2 regions of the Verrucosispora sp. NA02020 genome follow, and region 1 is predicted to be linked to the other one. Evidence: riboswitches for the same ligand, from Rfam matches in the RefSeq annotation. Region 1 holds a riboswitch; the other holds the start of a gene.
The links. Region 1 has a riboswitch for cyclic di-AMP ahead of HUT12_RS25490 (hypothetical protein). Riboswitches for the same ligand answer to the same signal wherever they lie in the genome.
Positions count from the first base shown of each region.

Region 2: it holds a riboswitch for cyclic di-AMP, as region 1 does, so the genes downstream of both, HUT12_RS09915 (C39 family peptidase) here and HUT12_RS25490 (hypothetical protein) in region 1, are expected to answer to the same signal.

Region 1 covers NZ_CP054923.1:5,726,098-5,731,442, reverse strand. Annotated here, with positions in the region: gene HUT12_RS25495 (1-phosphofructokinase family hexose kinase) at 1-362, opposite strand, end outside; gene HUT12_RS25490 (hypothetical protein) at 598-1,683, opposite strand; cyclic di-AMP (ydaO/yuaA leader) riboswitch at 1,688-1,820, opposite strand; gene HUT12_RS25485 (AAA family ATPase) at 1,985-4,099, opposite strand; gene HUT12_RS25480 (alpha/beta fold hydrolase) at 4,360-5,304, opposite strand.
Region 2 covers NZ_CP054923.1:2,257,815-2,263,159, forward strand. Annotated here, with positions in the region: gene HUT12_RS09900 (acyltransferase) at 1-255, shown strand, start outside; gene HUT12_RS09905 (hypothetical protein) at 380-829, shown strand; gene HUT12_RS09910 (hypothetical protein) at 1,007-1,762, shown strand; cyclic di-AMP (ydaO/yuaA leader) riboswitch at 2,079-2,220, shown strand; gene HUT12_RS09915 (C39 family peptidase) at 2,437-3,306, shown strand; gene HUT12_RS09920 (CDP-glycerol glycerophosphotransferase family protein) at 3,450-5,150, opposite strand; gene HUT12_RS09925 (bifunctional cytidylyltransferase/SDR family oxidoreductase) at 5,184-5,345, opposite strand, start outside.

The sequences.
Region 1 (5,345 bases):
GCGCGCAGTCCCTCGCCGAGCGCCAGGTTGTAGAGCTCGTCCAGCTCGTGCCGGCTCAGCGGCTGCCCGGTCACGTCGACGAGTTCCTGCCGGGTGCCGTCCCGGCGGTCGTGCACGTACCCGCCGCTGCCGCCAGAGTCCCGCGCCACCACCTTGAGGTCGACGCCCTCGCTGACGAGCAACGGCTCCAGCACCTGCCCGATCTCGCCGCCGAGCGCGGTGCAGAGCACCACGTCGACACCGTGGGACAGCACCATCCGGGCCTGCCAGACGCCCTGACCGCCGGGGTGCAGGTGCAGCTCCGGCGTCTCGTTGGGCTGGTCGATGGTGACCGTGAGCAGGGGGGTCGGCGCGAAGACCATCACATGGCCGGTCGCCGCGCTCACGACACACCGTCGCACTGGGTCCGCTGCGGTCCGCTCATAACCGTTCCTCCCGGTCGCCACGAAATGTCCGCTTCGATGTCGACGGTAACGAAGGTGGCGCGAGAGCGCGCGGCGACGGGCGGGTGGATTCGAGGCGGGCGCGTCGGGGTGCGGGAACGACGACGCCGGGTGGACCCACCCGTGAGGGCGGCCACCCGGCGTGTCGTGCGGGTCAGTACACCGAGAGGTGCACGTGGTTGGTGTGGTCGCTGGAGGGGTCGCCACGCGCGCCGCTGTACGTCCGCCAGCCGCTGCTGGGCAGCCAGATCTGCTTGTACCAGATCACGTAGAGCACGGCGAGACGGTCGGCGTTGTTGACGTAGAACGCCGCCAGGTTGTTGCCGTACGTCCGGTCGCCGCCGGTGGCGGCCCCGCCGAAGCCGTTCTTCTGCGCCGCGAAGTCGCAGGCCCGCCCCTTCGGGTGCTCACCCGAGCCGCCAGCGCGGTAGCAGGAGACGTACCGGGTGAAGCCGGCCGCCTTGGCCTGGTTGAGCGCGTGCAGGGTGCGCGGGGTGATGCAGCCGTTGGCCGGCGTGGGGTCGTTGACGCTGCACGACTCGGACGGCCAGGAGCCGTTGGAGTTGCGGGGCGCCGGCTTGGCCGTGGGGCTGCTGGAACCGCCGCTGCGTGCCGGGGCCCGACTGGCCCGCTCCTCCGCCGCGGCCCGCTCGGCTGCCCGCTCCTCCCGTTCCTCGGCCACCGTCAGCGAACGCTCGGCCTGCTCCTTGCGCTTGGCCATCACGGCCACCTGCTTGCGCTGCTCCTGCACCTCGACGTCGAGGGCCTGCTTGGTCTTGCCGACCTCGTCCCGGCTGGCCCGCAGGTCGCGCAGGGCGCGCTCCTCGTTGGCCGCCACCGCGTCCAGTGCCGCCGCGCGGTCCATGAAGCCGGCCGGGGATCCGCTGTTGAGCAACGCCGACGCGGCACCGAGTCGGCCGCTGCGGTACGCCTGCGCGGCGATCTCGGCGACCTTGGTGCTGCGTTCGGTGAGCTGGCCCTCGGTCGTGGTGAGCTGCTCGGCCAGCTTCTTCTGCCGGTCGACCGAGCGGTCCAGGGCGGTCTTGGCGTCGAGGTAACCCTTGCTGGCCGCCTCCAACTGGGCGCGCAGCGCCGGGGTGCCGCCCTCGTCGCCGACGTCACCGGGAGCCGCGGAGGCGGCGCTGAACGGCGCCAGCGCGGCGCCCAGGGCAAGGGCGAGCCCCGCGGCTATCAGGGCCGCCATACGGGCGGCCGGTCTCACGGTTGCCACTGCTGGCATGCACATGTCCTTCCGTCAGCCGCCGACCGGGTTAGCTGACGGGTTCGGGACGGAAGATCCCTACCGCTGGACGCGGATGCACCCCTGGAACATGGTTCCCCGGTTCGCCCTGGCGGGCGATTAGGCGGCGGTCACCGCCGGCACCGTCGAGTGCCGCCTGGCGGAGGCCGGGTCCGAGCCTACCGGTGCTGGTGGGACCCGTGCAGCCGGTGTGACTCCTGGTGTTCCCCTGATCACGAGTAAACCAGACATAAGGTATGTTTGTTGCTTTTTCGCCAAGCGAGGTCGGTGGCCTCCGGGCTCAGCCTGTCGGTTCGATAGTGGTCAGCCGCTGGGTGGCCCGGGACAGGGCGACGTAGAGCGTACGGACACCGGAGCCGGGATCGGCACGGATCTCGCCGGGGGCGACCAGCACCACGCCGTCGTACTCCATGCCCTTGGCCTCCAGGCTGGTCACCACCTGGAGACGCTCGCCGCCGAGCCCACCCAGCCAGGCCGCGACCTCGTCCCGACGCGGCACCGGCGTGATCACCCCGACGGTGCCCTCGACCTCGCCGAGCAGCGCGCTCGCGGCGGACGTCACGCCGGCCGCCAACTCGGCCGCCGGCACCACCAGATCCACCGGGTCGACCCCGGTGGTCCGCACGGCGGTGGGCAGGGACAGGTCCGGGTACGCCCGGCGGATCTCGGCCGCTGCCACCGCGAAGATCTCCGCCGAGTTGCGGTAGTTCGTGGTGAGCGTGAACCGGTGCCGCCGACGACGACCCAACGCCTGGTCCCGGGCCCGGGACAGCTCCTGCGGATCACCCGTCCACGCGGTCTGCGCCGGGTCGCCCACCACCGTCCACGAGGCCAGCCGACCGCGCCGGCCGATCATGCGCCACTGCATCGGTGACACGTCCTGCGACTCGTCCACCACCACGTGCGCGTAGTCGCGGTAGTCCTCCGGCCGCTCCCGCGCCGCCTGGCGGGCAGCCCGCTGCCGGTCGGCGTACGTGCTCAGCTCACGAACCCCACCGGCGAGCTGGAACGGGTCGCGCTTCTGGCGGGCCGGACGCACCGGCTTGCCGAGCAACGCGTCCAGCTCGTCGAGCAGCGCCGCGTCGGCCACCGTCGGACCCTCGGCGGCCAGCCCCCGGTACGCCTGCTCCAGCAGCCGGATCTCGGCGCGGGACAGCAGCCCGGCGGCGTACCGGCGCAGCCGTTCCGGATCGGCCAGCCAGCCGAGCACGTGCCGGGGATGCAGCCGGGGCCACCACGCCTTGAGGAAGTCCCGGAAGTCCGTCCGGTCGATCAACTCGTCCTCGAAGGCCCGCTGCTCGGGCAACCGGGCGACACCCAACCGGCGGGCCTGTGCCCAGAGCGCCGCCAGGACGTCGTCGAAGCCGGCCCGGCGTACCTCGTTACGCCGCGCGCCCCGGGCCAACGCCCGTTCCCGGATGGCGTCCAGCTCGGCCCGCTCCAGCCGCAGCAACTGCCCCCGGTAGAGCAGCCGCAGCTCGGGCGGGGAGTCGGGTACGCCGTCCCGGGCCGCCCGTTCCAGCAACCGGCGCATCCGCAGCGACCCCTTGACCGCCGCCACGTCGACCGGGTCGGTGCGGGTGGCGACCAGCCCGGGAAAGAGCGTGCCCAGCGAGTGCAGCGTGGCGGTCTCCTCGCCGAGGGACGGCAGGACCGAGGCGATGTACTCGACGAAGACCGAGGAGGGGCCGACCACCAGGATGCCGCCGCCGGCATACCGGCTGCGGTCGGAGTAGAGCAGGTACGCGGCGCGGTGCAGCGCCACCGCCGTCTTGCCGGTGCCCGGCCCGCCGGAGACCAGCGTGACCCCGGAACCGGGGGAGCGGATCGCCTCGTCCTGCTCGCGCTGGATGGTCGCCACGATGTCGCGCATCCCCCGGCCGGTGGCCCGGGACAGGTTGGCCAGCAGCGCGCCGTCGCCCACCACCGCCATCTCCGCCGGTGCGGCGTCCGGGTCGAGCAGGTCGTCCTCGATCCGGGTGACCCGCTCCCGGCTGGACTGGATCGTCCGGCGGCGTACCACGCCGAGCGGCTCGGCCGGGGTGGCCTGGTAGAAGGGGGCGGCGGCCGGGGCACGCCAGTCGACCACCAGCGTGGCGGCGTCCTCGTCGCGGATACCGAGCCGCCCGACGTGGAACACCTGCCCGTCGCGCAGGTCGAGACGGCCGAAGACGAGCCCCTCGTACTCGGCGTCGAGCACGTGGCGGCGCTGCGCGGCGTGGAACACCATCGCGTCCCGCTCGACCAGGGCGCCGAAGTTGCCGACCCGGGCCAGCCGGTAGCCGTCCCGCTCGGCGCGGACCGCCGCGCGTCGCAGCTCGGCCAGTCGTGCGTACACCCGGTCGAGATGCCGCTGCTCGACGGCGATCTCCCGGTCCAGGGTGCTCTGGTCCACCGCTTCGTTCTCCTCGTCACGCCGGCCCGGCCAACCGCACGAGATTACGCCCCACCTCGCGGGCGCGCGGAGGCACCGTGTCCGGGTGCGATCTCCAGTGCGGTGTCCAGAAACGTTCACCGGGCCGCGCCGGGTCCAGACGACGACCGGCGGCGTTGGAGTCGGGCCTGGATACAACACCGGTATCCAGGCCCGACTCCGCCTTGCCGGACCGCCGCCTGGACCTCGCCGCGACACCGCCAACGTTCCTGGACACCGCACTAGCGGCGGCGGGTACGGCCGGCGGCGGAGCGGCCACCAGTGCGTCCGGCGTCGGCGAGCACCTGACCCAGGACGCCGGAGAGGGCGCCGGTCACCTCCTCGGGACGCTCCATCATCAACATGTGCCCGGCGCCGGGGCAGACGGTCAGCTCGGTGGCCGGCAGCGCGGCGGCGATCGACTCCGCGCACGGCGGCGGGGTGAGCCGGTCCCGGTCGCCGACCAGCGCCGCTGCCGGCAGGTCCGCCAGCGCGGCCAGCGTCTCCAGCCGGTGCTGGGCGCCGAAGGAGGCCCGGAAGCCGCCGATCGAGCGCAGCGAGGCGCGCGCCACCGCCGAGGTGACCAGGCGGATGTCAGTCGGGTCGCAGCGGTCCCCGAAGAGCATCCAGCGGATGCTGGGCTGCAGCGCGCGCAGCAGGGCCCGGGGCGGACGCCAGGCCCCGCAGCGGGCGAGCACCCCGGCGCCGGTGGTCTCGGCCAGCCGGATGATCCGGGCGATCCGGGGCGACAACCCGTAGACGGTGTGCGTGTGCCCCTCGGCGGTGGTCGAGACGAAGACCAGGCCGGCCACCCGGCGGGCGAAGTGCCCCGGGTGCCGGTGCGCGTACTCCATGATCGTCATGCCGCCCATGGAGTGCCCCGCCAGCACCACCCGCCCGGTCGGCGCCACCGTGTCCAGCACGGCGGCGAGGTCGTCGCCGAGCTGCGCCAGCGTCGCCGTGGGCAGCGTCATGCAACTCGACCGACCGTGGCCGCGCGCGTCGTAGCTGACCACCCGCACCGACCGGTGCGCCGCGCGCAGCGCCGCCACCTGCCGGTGCCAGCTCCGCCCGTCCAGCGTCCAGCCGTGCAGCAACACCGCCGTGACCTCGGCATCCGCCGGTCCGTCGATGTCCACGTGCAGGCGTACGTCGTCGCCCAGTCGTACCTCGACCGGATCTGGCATCGCCACCTCCCCAGGCACACGCGGATGCGTAACACCGGGAA
Region 2 (5,345 bases), 3.5 Mb from region 1:
GGGTTCCTGCTGCTCACCCTGGCGCTGGCCGCGTTGCTGCACCGCTACGTGGAGCAACCGATGATGCGCCGACTCGCCCCGAGCCGCGCTGCCGCCGGCCCCGCCGCCCCGCCTGGTGGCGGGTCCGCCGAGCCTGCGGGACCGTCCGCAGATCCGCCCGCCGGATCGCCCGCTGGCCCGCCCGCCGGGCCGCCGAGGCAGCGGGTGCCGGGTGACGAGCCGAGTACGGCAGGTCTCCGCGACCGGGACCGCTGAGTCCACCGTGGACCGTTGTCGTCGACGCCCCGACCTGCTGTTTCGTGTGCCGATTACGGCGCGTCGTCTACCTGACACGCCCGCCGCCGATGCGGTGCGACAGTGGTGGCGGTAGCGTGACCGGGTGCTTCCCGTCGCGCCCGCCCGTCCCCTGTGGTGGCTGGCGCGCTGGGCGACGCGACTGCTGACCGGGTTCGCGGTCGCCGCCGCGTTCACCCTCGGCACCTGGGCGATGCCCGCACTGGCCGCGCCCGCACTGGCCACCCCCGCACTGGCCGCGCCCGCACAGGCCGCGCTCGTCGGGCACCCCGTCGCCGGCCGGTTCGGGTCGGCTCCTCTCCTCGTGCCCTCGCCCCGTGCCGACTGGCGCCCCTCGTCGACGGGTGCGCTGGTCACGGTGTCCGCCACGGGGGCCGTCGACCGCGCCGACGCGCTCGGCGTACCCGGGCTGCCGCCCGAGGCGGGCCTGGCGCAGCGGCCCGCCGTGACGGCGGTGGTGGGCGGCCCGGCGGCGTCCCTCCCGACGGCGGTCCCGCCGGGTGCCCACGGTGCCCGCGCCCCACCCGGCGACTGACCTCACGCCCCGCTGCGGCACACCGACCGGACTCCGCCGCAGCCCGTCCCGCAACGCCCGGGACCTCTGCCCCGCGAAACATCCCGTCACCGCCCCGCCCGGTTCCGACGCGCCGCCGTCGGGGGACCGGGTGCCGGCGGCCCGCTGTCAGCGCACCACGGCCCACGAGGTACCGCCATGGAGAAGACCGTCCTCTACCAGTTCCTGATCGAGGTGCCCCGGGCCGCCGCCATCTGGTCGGTGCTGCTCGTGCTCGCACTGGGCGTGCTCACCGTCCTGGTCGCCCGGCCCGAACCGTCCGGCCCCGACGAGACCGGCCCCGCCGACGACCCCGCCGAGGCCGAGACGGCCGACCTGCGCCGCTACGCCGGTGAGGTGGCGGTGGCCGCCGCCGGGGCCGCACAGAACGCCGCCCGGCGGCGGGACGCGTGGCGTACCGCCCAGACCGCCCTCGACCGTGCCTGGGCCCGCTTCGACGAGGCGGAGAGCCGGGCCCGACGGCTCGCCGGGACCACCGCGCTGCCCGCCCCCCGCACCCCCCGCACCGCCAGCGAGTACGCCGCCCGGGAACGCTGGCTGCACCACGCCGCGATGGTGGCGCACTGGCGCGGTGACCTGTCGGCGCGGCAGCTCACCGACGTGCTGGCCCGGCGGGCCGGCTGGGACCCCCGCCTGCACCCGGCCGCACAGGAGGTCGTGCTGGCCCGGGTCGTCCGGGACAACCACCGGGCCACCTACCGGGCCGCCGCCGAGCGGGAACGGGCCGCCTGGCGGGAGACGGAACGGGCCACCGAAGCGGCCCGGGTGCTCTCCGCCGAGGCGTACGCCGCCGCGCAGCGCCTGCGACCGAACCCGGTGCCGGCACCCGCCGTGACCACCGCCGCGCGTCCGGCCGCTGCGGCCCTGCGCTGGCGTCCGGCGCGCGTGGGGTGACTCGGGCGAGACGCGCGGAGCCCCGGTAATCCAGCCTGATCGGGTGAGCCCGGTCACACCGATCGCCGGAACGGACGGTGGTGCCGCAACCGCCCGAGACGTGACGTGATGTCCGGAGGCATTGTCCGGGGGTGGTCCGGTTGTCACCGCCCGTTACGTCGATCACCGTCGGTCCTGTTGCGGGACATCGATGACCGAACGCCCGAAAATCACTGAGCTGGATCATGTTTGCGCAGGTCAGAGCGGGTTGGCAGGGCAATGACCGACCAGTAATGTCGGCCCGTCCGATGCGGTAACCGATCGCAGGAGGCGACGCCGCATCGACCCGCCTAATCGTGGTCTCACGAACCGGGGACCCACCGCACCTCTGGGGTGAATCCGCGAGCCTCGGCTCGCGGTAGGGCCAACTTCCCGCCCGAACCCGTCAGCTAACCCGGTCGGCGGTGTCGGAAGGAGCTTTCCTCTCGTGCATCCCCTTGTGATACCCCTCTTGTTCCTCCACGGCACTGCGGTGCCCGCGCTCACCGGGCCGTCGGCCGCGAGCTGACTGCGGCCCCCGCCCGGCCCCGACCGGGCGAAGCCCCTCGCACGGCCCGTCCGCCCACTCGGGCGGTCCTCGGCATGTCCTGTCGAGCTGACCGCCGGAGCGGATCGCCGTGCCTCCCCGAGCCCCCGTGGAGGACTCCGTGAAGCAGACCCTGACGCGCCAGCTACGCCGGCTGGCCACCGAACGCCCCTACCAGGTCGTCGCCGCCTCGGCCGCCGCGCTGGCGCTGGCCACCGGCACCGGTGCCGTACTCGTCGGCACCGATGACGCCCCGACGACCGCGCACACCACGACCGCCGTCGCCGAGATGCGGGGCGACACCGTCGCCTCCCGCGCCGACACCCGCGCGGAGCCGACCCCGTCGACCCCGCCGGGCAGCGCGGCCCCGAGCAGCGCCGCACCGTCACCGTCGCCCTCGCCCACGCCGAAGGCCACCTCGGCGGCCCCCTCGCCGGTGGCCGTCAGCGAGAAGACCGCACCGAAGCCACCGACGCGCAAGGTCCTGGACTACGACTTCCAGGCCCAGACCACCGGCTACTACTGCGGCCCGGCCGCGGTACGCAACGCGCTCAGCGCCGCCGGGGTCGACCGTGACCAGGACACCCTGGCCGCCCAGCTCGGCACCACGTACGCCGGCACCAACTCGGCTCTGGACACCACCCGGGTGCTCAACGCCACGCTCAAGGGCGAGCCGTACTCGACCACGATGCTGCGGGGCGGCTCGGCCACCCCGACGCAGATGGACCAGCTCCAGGCCGACGTGGTGGAGGCGATCACCGACGGGCGCGGTGTGGTGGTGAACGTGGCCGGCAGCGCCACCGACACCGACGGTGGCTGGCACTCCTTCCCCGGCGGCCACTACGTCGCCGTGGTCGGTTACGCGGACGACGGTCGACTGGTCAAGATCGCGGACTCGGCCGACGCCTCGTACTACTCGTACTGGATGAGCACCACCGACCTCGCCCACTGGGCCGCCACCCGCGGCTACTCCTCCTGAGATGTAAGGACGAGATGTAAGGACCGGATGTAAGGAAGGGTCCCCTGCTATACACCAGGCGATAGCAGGGGACCCTTCCTTACTTCTCGGTCTACAGGTCTGACCGAGTACGCCCACCGCTCACCACGGCCGCTGCTGCGCGCTCAGGGGGCGGTCGGCAGCGCCGCGTCGTCGGTCGTGGTCCGTGGCGCCGGGGCGGTCCAGGCCGGGTCCAGTTCCCGCCGGGCGGCGGAGAGGAACGCCTCGGCGTACGAGTCGGCGGGGAAGTCGCCCAGGTAGCGCCGCCGGGTCGCCCAGCGTGCCTCGGCGAGCGGATCGGTGTCGAGCAGCCGCGTCAGCACGTCGTCCAGGTCGGCAATGTCCCGCCGCAGCACGTAGCCGGTGGCGGCGAGGGGGAACCGTTCGACGAACCGGTCACCGTCGACGCCGGTGTCGGTGACCGCGTAGGGCTTGCCCGAGTACAGCCAGTCGGAGACCACCCCGGAGACGTCGGAGACCAGCGCGTCCGCCCGGTTCACCGACTCGGCCAGGGTGAGCCGGCTGGCGGCGGCGCCGAAGACGTGCTGGCGGCCGGTGCGGGAGCGGTCGGCGGCGAGCAGTTCGTGCAGCCGGGCCAGGCGTCGGGCCGAGCCCGGGTGCTGGTTGGTGTAGGGGTGGGCGCGCAGGATCACCGTGGCGCCCCGGTCGAGCAGCCGCCGCAGCAGCGTCTCGGCCATCGGCAGGGAGCAGTAGTCGGCGTCGGCGTGGTGGCCGGTCCAGGTGGGGGTGTAGAGGACCGTGGGGTTCGTCAGCCCCCGGGTCGGCTGGTGGCGTACCTCGATCGCCTCGACCTGCGGGCGGCCCACCACCACGAACTTCTCGGCCGGGATCTCCACCCCGGCGCGGGCGTACCGGTCGACGGCGGCCTCGCCGGCCACGAAGATCCGGTCGAAGATCGCCGACACCGGGTTGGCGCTGGGCGCCTTGTCGCTGTCGCCGTGGTGCAGTTGGACGTGGGTGAGCTGGGTGAATCGGATGCAGTGGCTGTTCTTCGCGCCGTGGTTGACGTAGAACGCCACCCGCAGGCTCGGCACCAGCACCTCGTCCATGGTGCGCAGGGTGGGGCAGTAGACCACCGGTGCGGTGGTGGCCGCCGCGACGGCGGGCAGGAACTCCGGTTCCCGCAGCATCACCACGAACGGCCGTCCGATCCGTTCCAGGTACGGCAGCCACATGGTGACCTGGTACTCCGAGCCGGGCGGGGCGGAGAAGTGCAGCACGAACTCCGGCTGGTGCCGGCGTAGCGCCCGGGTGACCGCCGACCCGCCGGCCGTCGGCCGGAACCGGCGGCGGGCCAGGTCGAGGGCGACCGCCCCGGCGGCGGCACCGACCGGCAGGCAGACCAGCAGGGCGACCACGGCGGGCAGCCCGGCCAGGGCGGCCACGGCCAGGGCGGCGAGCAGCCCCGCCACCGCGTCGTCGAGCCGGGCGGCGACCTGCGGCACCCAGGTGCGTACCGGCAGGTTGGCGGCGCGGATCTCCAGGTTGCCGGCGGTCCGCAGCGGCCCGGTGACCAGCACCAGCCCGAGCAGCACGAGGGCGGTGACCGCCAGGATCGGGTCGAAGCCGCCGTCGAGCTGCCGGGCGTAGCCGACCAGGATCCCGGCGGCGAGCAGGGCGGTCTCCGCGACGCTGTCGGCGCCCGGTCGGACCCGGCGCTCCCAGACCGTGGCGGCGAGCGCGGCCACCGCCAGCCCGAGCCCCCAGGCGGTCGCGCCGGTGAGCGCGAGCACCAGGAACGCCAGGACCGCACCGCCGGTGGCCAGGCCCCGGGCGGCCAACTTCGTGACCAGGTCACCACGCATCTCGGCGCTGCCTTCGTGCTCGTCGTCGGCGGGTCAGCCGACGCGGGTGCCGCTGCGGGGGGCGTCGGCCTGGGTGGGTACCGGGGCGGGGGTCGACGCCTCGCCGGGCGGCCGGCGTACGTCGATGACCTGGCCGGTGAGTTCCGAGATCAGCACGTCCAGCGAGGCCTGGGCGACGGTCTCGGCGGCGAGCAG